DNA from 3 places in the Vibrio sp. 10N.261.51.F12 genome. Region 2 is predicted to be linked to each of the others. Evidence: predicted binding sites of a transcription regulator. Region 2 holds the regulator's gene; each other region holds the start of a gene.
The links. Region 2 encodes PurR, which represses purine synthesis genes. Its sites were predicted from a motif close to TNANGNAAACGTTTNCNTNA; they were not measured.
Positions count from the first base shown of each region.

Region 1: a site for PurR is predicted at 2,176-2,195, ahead of pckA (phosphoenolpyruvate carboxykinase (ATP)). Genes of this name have one in related genera too.
Region 3: a site for PurR is predicted at 1,091-1,110, ahead of AB4405_RS09235 (inosine/guanosine kinase). Genes of this name have one in related genera too.

Region 1 is NZ_JBFROV010000049.1:102,258-105,453, reverse strand. Features, by position in the region: gene AB4405_RS23060 (AsmA family protein) at 1-265, opposite strand, end outside; gene pckA (phosphoenolpyruvate carboxykinase (ATP)) at 374-1,999, opposite strand; gene hslO (Hsp33 family molecular chaperone HslO) at 2,329-3,196, opposite strand, start outside.
Region 2 is NZ_JBFROV010000016.1:253,391-256,586, reverse strand. Features, by position in the region: gene torD (molecular chaperone TorD) at 1-631, shown strand, start outside; gene purR (HTH-type transcriptional repressor PurR) at 979-1,989, shown strand; cyclic di-GMP riboswitch class I at 2,162-2,245, shown strand; gene AB4405_RS11425 (TfoX/Sxy family DNA transformation protein) at 2,359-2,949, shown strand; gene AB4405_RS11420 (TVP38/TMEM64 family protein) at 3,073-3,196, shown strand, end outside.
Region 3 is NZ_JBFROV010000014.1:433,363-436,558, reverse strand. Features, by position in the region: gene mnmA (tRNA 2-thiouridine(34) synthase MnmA) at 1-944, opposite strand, end outside; gene AB4405_RS09235 (inosine/guanosine kinase) at 1,184-2,488, shown strand; gene AB4405_RS09230 (H-NS family nucleoid-associated regulatory protein) at 2,549-2,956, opposite strand.

The DNA.
Region 1 (3,196 bases), on a different contig from region 2:
TCGGCATCCCTAGCCAAACAGACATACTATTGGCTTCAATGGGCTTCTCTCCCTCAGCCTCAATACGTAGATTGATAAAGTCGAATTGGTTTGGATATTGATAGTGTATCGATTCACTCGTCACTTTTATATTGAACAGCTTATTTATCGTTTGTGTCACTATTGGATTGGCGTATTGCGTATGCAGTAAGGCAAAGAGTGCCAATATAGCAATGAGCCCTAATGCGAAAAGCGCGATTAAGATTGCTATTGTTTTTCGTATCACGTTGAATTCTCTACCTACTGAATATAATGATCAATTTAGCCCGAAAGTGACTAAAAAGCCCCTCTTATGAGGGGCTTTGTGGCTAAAACTTGGATGCTTATCTAAGTATTAGTCTAATTGAGGGCCTGCCGCTACCAATGCCTGGCCTTCAGAGGTATCCGTGTATTTTTCAAAGTTGTTGATAAAGCGTTTTGCTAAGTCGTCAGCTTTGCTTTCCCATTGCAGTGGATCGACATAGGTATCTCGTGGGTCTAAGATCTCAGTGTCGACACCCGGAAGTGAGGTTGGTACTTCTAGGTTAAAGACCGGAATAGTTGTTGTTTCGACTTGTTCTATTGAGCCATCTAAGATTGCATCAATAATGCCGCGGGTATCTTGGATAGAGATACGTTTACCAGAGCCGTTCCAACCCGTATTAACTAAGTATGCTTCTGCGCCTGCAGCTTCCATACGTTTAACCAACACTTCCGCATATTGAGTTGGGTGAAGTGTAAGGAACGCCGCACCAAAACACGCAGAGAATGTAGGTGTTGGTTCTGTAATACCACGCTCTGTACCGGCCAACTTAGCGGTAAAACCAGAGAGGAAATGGTATTTTGTTTGTTCTGGTGTCAGCTTCGAAACCGGAGGTAACACGCCAAACGCATCGGCAGATAAGAAAATGACTTTATTCGCATGACCGCCTTTCGATACTGGTTTTACGATGTTATCGATATGATGAATAGGGTAGGAAACACGAGTGTTTTCTGTTTTAGAGCCATCATCAAAGTCGATAGAGCCATCGTTGCGTACGGTTACATTTTCTAATAATGCATCGCGGCGGATGGCATTATAAATATCAGGCTCAGCTTCTTTAGATAGATTGATCGTTTTCGCGTAGCAGCCACCTTCAAAGTTGAAGATACCATCGTCATCCCAGCCATGCTCATCATCACCAATCAATTGACGTTTTGGATCGGTAGATAATGTTGTCTTACCTGTGCCAGAGAGTCCGAAGAAAACGGCTACGTCATCATTCTCACCTTTGTTAGCGGAACAGTGCATGGATGCAATACCCTTGAGCGGCAAGAAGTAGTTCATCATTGCGAACATACCTTTCTTCATTTCACCGCCATACCAAGTGCCGCCGATCAGCTGCATTTTCTCGGTAAGGTTGAACACCGTGAAGTTTTCAGAGTTTAGGCCCTGTTCTTCCCATTTTTGGTTGGTGCATTTTGCGCCATTCATTACAACAAAATCAGCTTCAAATGTTGCGAGTTCTTCTTCACTTGGACGAATGAACATGTTTTTCACAAAGTGAGCCTGCCATGCCACCTCGGTAACGACTCGAATACATAGACGAGTATCTGGATTGGTACCACAGTAGCCATCAATAACGAATAGGCGCTTGTTTGAAAGCTGCCCAGTGACCAATGTTTTTAGTTCGTCCCAGACTTCTTTTGAAATAGCTTTGTTGTCGTTTTTACCTTGATCTGACCACCACATCGTGTCGCGAGTCGTATCGTCCCGTACGATGAATTTATCTTTGGGAGAGCGACCTGTAAAAATGCCCGTATCAACGGCAACGGCACCCAGTTCTGTGACAACGCCTTTTTCATATCCTTGCAATGTATCTAGGGTTTCTTCGGTGAATAGTTGCTCATAACTTGGATTGCGAAGAATCTCAGTTGAGCCTGTGATGCCATATTGAGTAAGATCGAGTTGTGCAGCCTTATTAATGTCCATAACGGTCATAGGTGCTCCTTATTGGATTTTTGTAGGGATTTTAAAATTATTATAATTTGTTTTTTATTTTGAACTCCATGCTAGCAATGGACACCAGATAAAACAGGGATATAGTTCAAAAATTACTCATCATATAGTGATAGTTTTAAGTGTTTGGTCACATATTAAATCACGATGGTTTATTCTAGAGCAAACCTTTGCGCCAGAGTAAATGTAACATAAGTGAATATGGTTTGGTGATAGGTTTTATCTGATGATGTTGTGGTTTCGTTAAATTTTTCACAAAAAAAGCCAGTTCATTGTGAACTGGCTTGTGTAACATATTTCGAACAATGAAATTAGTGCAGAGTCGGTTTGTCGTCTTGCATATTGTTTTCTGCGAATAGGGCTTTGATATCAGTCTCATCAAATGAATAAGAAGAGCCACAATAATCACAGTGCAGAGCAATCTCTCCTTCTTGCGCCAAGATATCGTAAACTTCTTCTTGTGCGATGGTACTAATGGCATCAGCACTGCGCTCACGAGAGCAGCCGCAAAAGAATTCAACTTCTTTTGGCTCAAATAACTGCACCTTGTCTTGGTTATATAGACGGTACAACAAGTCATTCGCTTCTAGTGTAAATAACTCTTCATCTTTGACGGTGTTCGTCAATTGCTCCAAGTGTTCAAAATCATCTGGTGTACCTGTGCCATCAGGCATGACTTGCAGCAACATACCGGCCGCTTTCGCTTGACCATCTTGTGTACCAGTACGAATCCAAAGGCGCGTTTTTAGCTGTTCAGAGCGTGCAAAGTACCCTTCTAAGACTTCAGCTAGGTTATTACCCTCAAGACCAACAACGCCTTGGTAGCGCTCACCATTATCAGGTGTAATCGTAATCACTAAGTAACCCTTACCTAGCATGTCGTGAATAGAAGCGTCATCGGCAATCTGATCTTCCCAACGAGCGACACCACGAAGTTTTTGGTTGTGGTCACCGTTAATTACTGCCAAAGAAACGGGGCCATCACCTTGCAGTTGCATGGTAATCGAACCCTCAAACTTTAATGTAGCAGTTAACAGGCTGGTTGAGACTAGAAGCTCTCCTAGCAAGCTTTGTAGCGCCGCTGGATATTCCTTGCTAGAGATAATCTCTTGATATGCAGTATCAAGTTGTACAAGCTCACCTCGTACAGATAGCTCGTCAAAAAGGTAGCGATTTAAT
Region 2 (3,196 bases):
ATTTAATGAACAACGTGCAGAGATATACTGGTGGCTTTCTAGCCTATTTGCCAAAGAGCTCACTCAACAAGAACTGGATAAATATCACAGTGTCGAAATACGTTCTTTTTTGAGCGGTCTCGGTGAAAACCCATCACTCGAAGCGCCGATCAATACACTCATTGATGGCTTGAACCGATTACAGACTCGAGAAGACGCCCAACTTGAGCTATCCGCAGATTTTTGTGACCTATTTCTTAAATCAGATAAGCATGGCGCATTACCTTATGCCTCAATGTACATAGGTGAATCAGGTCTTCTCAATGATAAACCGGCTAATGACATGACCGAGCTGTTAAAAAAACACAATGTCGCCGTCTCTGAAGACTTAAATGAGCCAGCCGATCACCTCGCGATAGAGTTGGACTTTCTCGGCAACCTTATTATTCGTTCTAATGAACTGGAGTCCGAGGCGCACATCAACAACGCATTATTAGAGCAAGCTGATTACCTTAATCAGCACCTGATGACATGGCTGCCTCAATTCGAAAAAAAATGTAAAGAGTATGATGTATTTGGATTTTACGCCGCGGTAGCAACACTCCTCATTGCATTTTGTCAGTTAGACCTTAACTATTTAACTGCTGAGTAACCGATGCAGACACCGCTATCAATCAAGGTGGCGGTGTTACCCCATATTAATTTTAATTTATCATCAAATTTGTCGGTTGAAACGTTGCTAGAGTCACCGACTAGCATTACAATCCGCCGTTTCAATGCGAAAACCAAATTTTAGTGCCCCATGCTTTCCTATCTTTAGCTATTATGTCCTTGTCAGGTGAATAGCTAACCCACAATTGGAATCCAATGTTTCACTAGGTTCACTTACTCGGTACGCATTCCATACACCAAAGCGCTTTTTTAATTAAACAAAGCTGCATTACCGCAACGACGTTTTTGCTGACCATACGCAAAAGCCGTTACTAATAGGATAAAGCTATGGCAACAATCAAAGATGTCGCCCGTCTAGCTGGCGTTTCAACTACTACTGTGTCTCACGTTATTAACAAAACACGTTTTGTTGCCGAAGCCACACAAGAAAAAGTCAACGCCGCCGTAGAAGAACTCAATTACGCGCCAAGCGCCGTTGCGCGAAGCTTAAAATGTAACTCAACAAAAACCATCGGTATGTTGGTTACACAATCAACGAACTTATTCTTCTCCGAGGTTATCGATGGCGTTGAAAGCTATTGCTATCGTCAAGGTTACACATTAATTCTGTGTAACACTGGTGGCGTGTATGAAAAGCAGAGAGATTACATTCGGATGCTAGCAGAGAAGCGCGTCGACGGTATTCTCGTTATGTGTTCAGATCTCACAGAAGAGCTTCTTAGCATGCTTGATCGTCACTCCGATATTCCTAAAGTGATCATGGACTGGGGTCCTGAGAGCTCGCAAGCAGATAAGATCATTGATAATTCGGAGGAAGGTGGTTATCTCGCCACAAAATACCTAATTGATAAAGGTCATACGGACATCGCATGTTTGAGCGGTCACCTAGAAAAAGCGGTGTGCCAAGAACGCATTATTGGTTACAAGCGTGCGCTATCAGAAGCCGGCATCGAAATGAAAGAAGACCGTATATTTGAAGGTAACTTTGAGTGTGACACAGCGGTCATCGCAGCGAATCGTATTGCCGCAATGGAAGAACGACCAAGCGCCGTGTTCTGCTTTAACGATACGATGGCGTTAGGCCTAATGAGTCGTTTACAACAACTCGGTTTGAACGTACCAGAAGATATCTCTGTGATTGGTTACGATAACATTGAGCTTGCTGAGTATTTTTCTCCACCACTGACGACGGTTCACCAACCGAAACGTCGTGTCGGAAAGAACGCCTTTGAGATTTTGCTAGAACGCATAAAAGATAAAGGTCATGACAAACGTATATTTGAGATGCACCCCGAGATAATTGAACGCCACTCTGTCAAAAACCTGACAAAAAAATGACAAAGGCGCCTAGTTAGGCGCTTTTTTTTGATCTTGTTCCCAGATTTTATACGCCTTATTGTTAGTTTATGTTACCTCTTAAGCACAAATACCCGTCTAATTTTTGAAGCAACATCACACTTTAGTTATATCTCAATGCAGATTAGCGCATTTTTTCTTTATTCTAACAAAGTCACGCACAGGGCAAACCATCTGAAAAGTTGGGACGCAAAGCCTCCGGCCTAAACCATTTATGGTAGGTAGCGGGGTTACCGATGGCAAAGGACACTGAATTCTTGTTTTTAATTTAACAAGGAATTGATGCCTGTTTGCTACACTCTCGGACCTGATTTTGGTGACACAATCAAATAACACCGAGAAAAGACAAATATGGACAATCCAATATTAAAAAATTCGATGCAGTTGTTCGCTCAACTTGGAAAAGTCAAATCCCGCTCTATGTTCGGTGGATTTGGCATTTTTGTTGACGATACGATGTTTGCATTAGCAGTGAACAGTAAATTACACATCAGAACTAACCCAACAACCGTCGCGACATTCAAGCAAAACGGCTTCAAACCTTACGTTTATAAAAAGCGCGGATTTCCAGTAGTGACAAAATATTTTGCCCTACCTGAAGATAGCTGGGATGACAGTGAAATAATATTGAGCTACGCACGCTCAGCGTTGGATTACGCAAAAGATGAAAAAGTAAAACAATCTGACTGCAAACCAACCCGATTAAAAGATCTCCCGAATTTACGTCTTGCAACAGAGCGCATGCTCAAAAAAGCGGGGATAGAATCGGTGAACTCACTTCAAGAGCATGGATCCGTTGAAGCCTTCAAGGCCATTCAAAAAACACACTCGACAAGTGTCGGTCTCGAATTACTTTGGGCGTTAGAAGGTGCGATTAATGGTACTCACTGGTCTGTGATTCCACAAGCCAAGCGCGACGAGCTAGCCAATCATATCAATTAGTACTTGCTCTCTCTTACTTATAAAAAAATCAGCCCATTAGCTGATTTTTTTTTATCTGTTTGAAAGTTAAATTCCGATGTTCGTGTCTTATACTAAAGATGCATTATCGACATGGAGTAGGACATGAGTAAAAAATTGTTATTGGGCTTAGGATTTGTTGCCGTTATTGTTTTTCTAGGCGTAGAGTTTGGACAATACCTGACCTTAGAAAATGCCAAGGCACAACAGGCAGCGCTTGCCACTTATA
Region 3 (3,196 bases), on a different contig from region 2:
GTTTTTACCGTGCATGTGAATGGTGCCTTCACCACTTCACGATCAACCCAATGCAATTGAGATGCACGTAAACCATTCGACTTAAGAAGTGGATGGTCTGCGCCTTGTACGGCGATCAATACATTACGCTTGAGGTCTTTTTCTGCGACATACCATGGGTCTTCGTTACCACCGCCGCCTTTTTGACCACCGATGTGAAGACCTTTACGTTGTCCAAGAGTATGGTACATAAGCCCTTGATGTTCACCGATGACATCGCCTTCAGGTGTTTCAATTTTACCCGGTTGAGCGGGCAAATAGCGAGACAAGAAATCGGTAAATTTGCGCTCGCCTATAAAACAGATACCCGTTGAGTCTTTTTTCTTGGCAGTAATGAGGTCTTGTTCTTCAGCGATGCGTCGAACCTCAGGCTTTTCCAGTTCACCAACAGGAAATAAGCTTCGAGCAACTTGTTCATGGCTTAGCGTATAAAGGAAGTAACTCTGGTCTTTATTACCGTCTAAACCGCGTAACATTTGTGGTTTACCGCCGTTTTCCGGGAAGGTTCGGTCAACATAGTGACCCATAGCAATAAAGTCAGCATCTAGTACTTCATCAGCGAACTCTAAGAAGGCTTTGAACTTGATTTCTTTGTTACAAAGAATGTCCGGGTTGGGCGTTCGACCCGCTTTGTACTCGGCTAGGAAGTACTCAAAGACATTATCCCAATATTCAGCCGCAAAGTTTATGGTATGTAGGTGGATACCAAGCTTGTCGCAAACAGCTTGTGCGTCTGCAAGATCTTCAGCAGCCGTACAATATTCCTCATTGTCATCTTCTTCCCAGTTCTTCATAAACAGGCCTTCTACTTGATAGCCCTGTTGTTTGAGAAGATAGGCAGAAACGGAGGAATCCACACCGCCGGACATACCGACGATCACTTTCTTTTGGCTGTTATCAGACATGTTTAAATACCACCTATAGTAATTGGACGCAGATTTTAGCAGAAACAAAACGTGCAATACAGTTCCGCGAACCAAATCACACTTTCTTAAGGACGTTATGTGTGTCCTATTGAGGAGGATTACAAGGGCAATAATAAAAAAATCGAATACGGTATCGTTTGCTTTAATTGCGCATGTTGCTCTGATGATCTATACAGAGTTAGAATTGCCGACGTCTTTTTCCTTACGTAGATACTGTTATGAAATTCCCTGGCCAAAGAAAATCTAAGCATTACTTTCCTGTTCATGCTCGTGACCCATTGGTGAGCCAAACACAAACCAATAAAAAAATGTCGAAAACTCATATTGTTGGTATTGATCAAACCTTGGTTGATATTGAAGCGAAAGTGGACAGCAGTTTGATTGAAAAATATGGCTTGAGTAAGGGACATTCACTGGTCATTGATGATAAAGCAGCGGAAGCGTTATATACCGAGTTAAAGGAAAAAGAACTCATCACTAACGAGTTTGCTGGTGGAACGATTGGGAATACGTTGCACAACTTCTCGGTATTAGCCGACGATAAATCGGTATTACTGGGGGTTATGAGCTCAGATATTAAAATTGGCAGTTACGGCTACCGTTACCTGTGTAATACGTCGAGTCGAATGGATCTCAACTACTTACAAGGTGTTGAAGGTGCGATTGGGCGTTGTTTTACCTTAATTACCGAAGATGGCGAACGTACGTTTGCTATTAGTGAAGGTAAAATGAATCAATTACAGCCAGAAAGTATCCCAGAAAAAATATTCAAGAAAGCATCGGCATTGGTACTGACTGCTTATTTAGTTCGTTGCAAACCTGGTGATCCAATGCCGGCGGCAACCATGCAAGCAATAGAATACGCAAAGAAATACGATGTACCAGTCGTTTTAACCCTGGGTACACGTTTTGTTATTCAAGGTGATCCGAAATACTGGCAGGACTTTTTACAGCAACACGTGACAGTGGTTGCCATGAATGAAGATGAAGCGGAAGCATTAACAGGGGAAAGTGATCCTTTGGCCGCATCAAACATCGCGCTTGATTGGGTGGATTTGGTATTGTGTACTGCAGGCCCTATCGGTTTATTTATGGCTGGCTACACTGAAGACAGTGCGAAACGCGAAACGTCACTGCCACTGTTGCCAGGGAGTATTGCAGAGTTTAATCGCTATGAATTTAGCCGCCCAGCAATCAAGCAAGAATGCATCACTCCAACGAAAATTTACTCTCATATTGCACCTTATATGGGCGGACCAGAGAAAATTAAAAATACCAATGGTGCGGGTGATGCTGCGCTTTCAGCCCTACTGCATGACATGGCAGCAAATAAACACCATAAAGAAAACGTGCCTAATTCAAGCAAGCATCAGCATCAATTTTTAACGTACTCTTCTTTTTCTCAGGTATGCAAATACTCTAATAGAGCAAGCTATGAAGTATTGGTTCAGCATTCACCACGCTTATCACGAGGTTTGCCGGAAAGAGAAGATAGCTTAGAAGAAGCATACTGGGAAAGATAATAAAAAAGCGCCGTAAAGGCGCTTTTTTTTATATGTCTTTAAACACAATAGAATACGTGATTAAAGCTCAAATTCTTCTAGAGATTTACCTGCATCTAACGCGGCTTGGATTATTGATGGAGTACGGCCTTGGCCTGTCCATGTTTTTTCTGCGCCGTTGTCATCAAGGTATTTGTATTTAGCAGGACGCGGTGCACGTTTGCTTTTGTTTTTCGCTTTAGATTCACCAGATAATGCAGCGATTAGGTCTTCAACATCGATACCATCTTTAGCAATCATCTGTGCGTATTCGCTCAGTTTAGCTTCACGAGCTTCTCTTTCTGCTCGTTCTTCTTCATCAGACTCTCGTCTTTCAGTGACAACAATAGTAAGTTTTTCTAGTGCTTCTTCTAATTGCTCAACCGTTAGTTCACGAGCAAATGCACGTAGGCTACGAATATTAAGCAATGTTTTTGTTAATTCAGACATGACAATTCCCATGATTTTGTTTCGTTCGGCTTTAATAATAAACTTCATCGGCCATATTGACAATGAATTAGGTGTAACAAAAGTGAAAATATAATAATCTTTACACAAAATTGATAAAACTAAGAAAGATTACTTTAAGTGTTACTAATGATTACAGATGAATTTATTTAGAGACTGATGTTCACGGTATGACATTCATTAGAATGGGTTATTGATGTTTGGTTTTGTTGCATATTAATT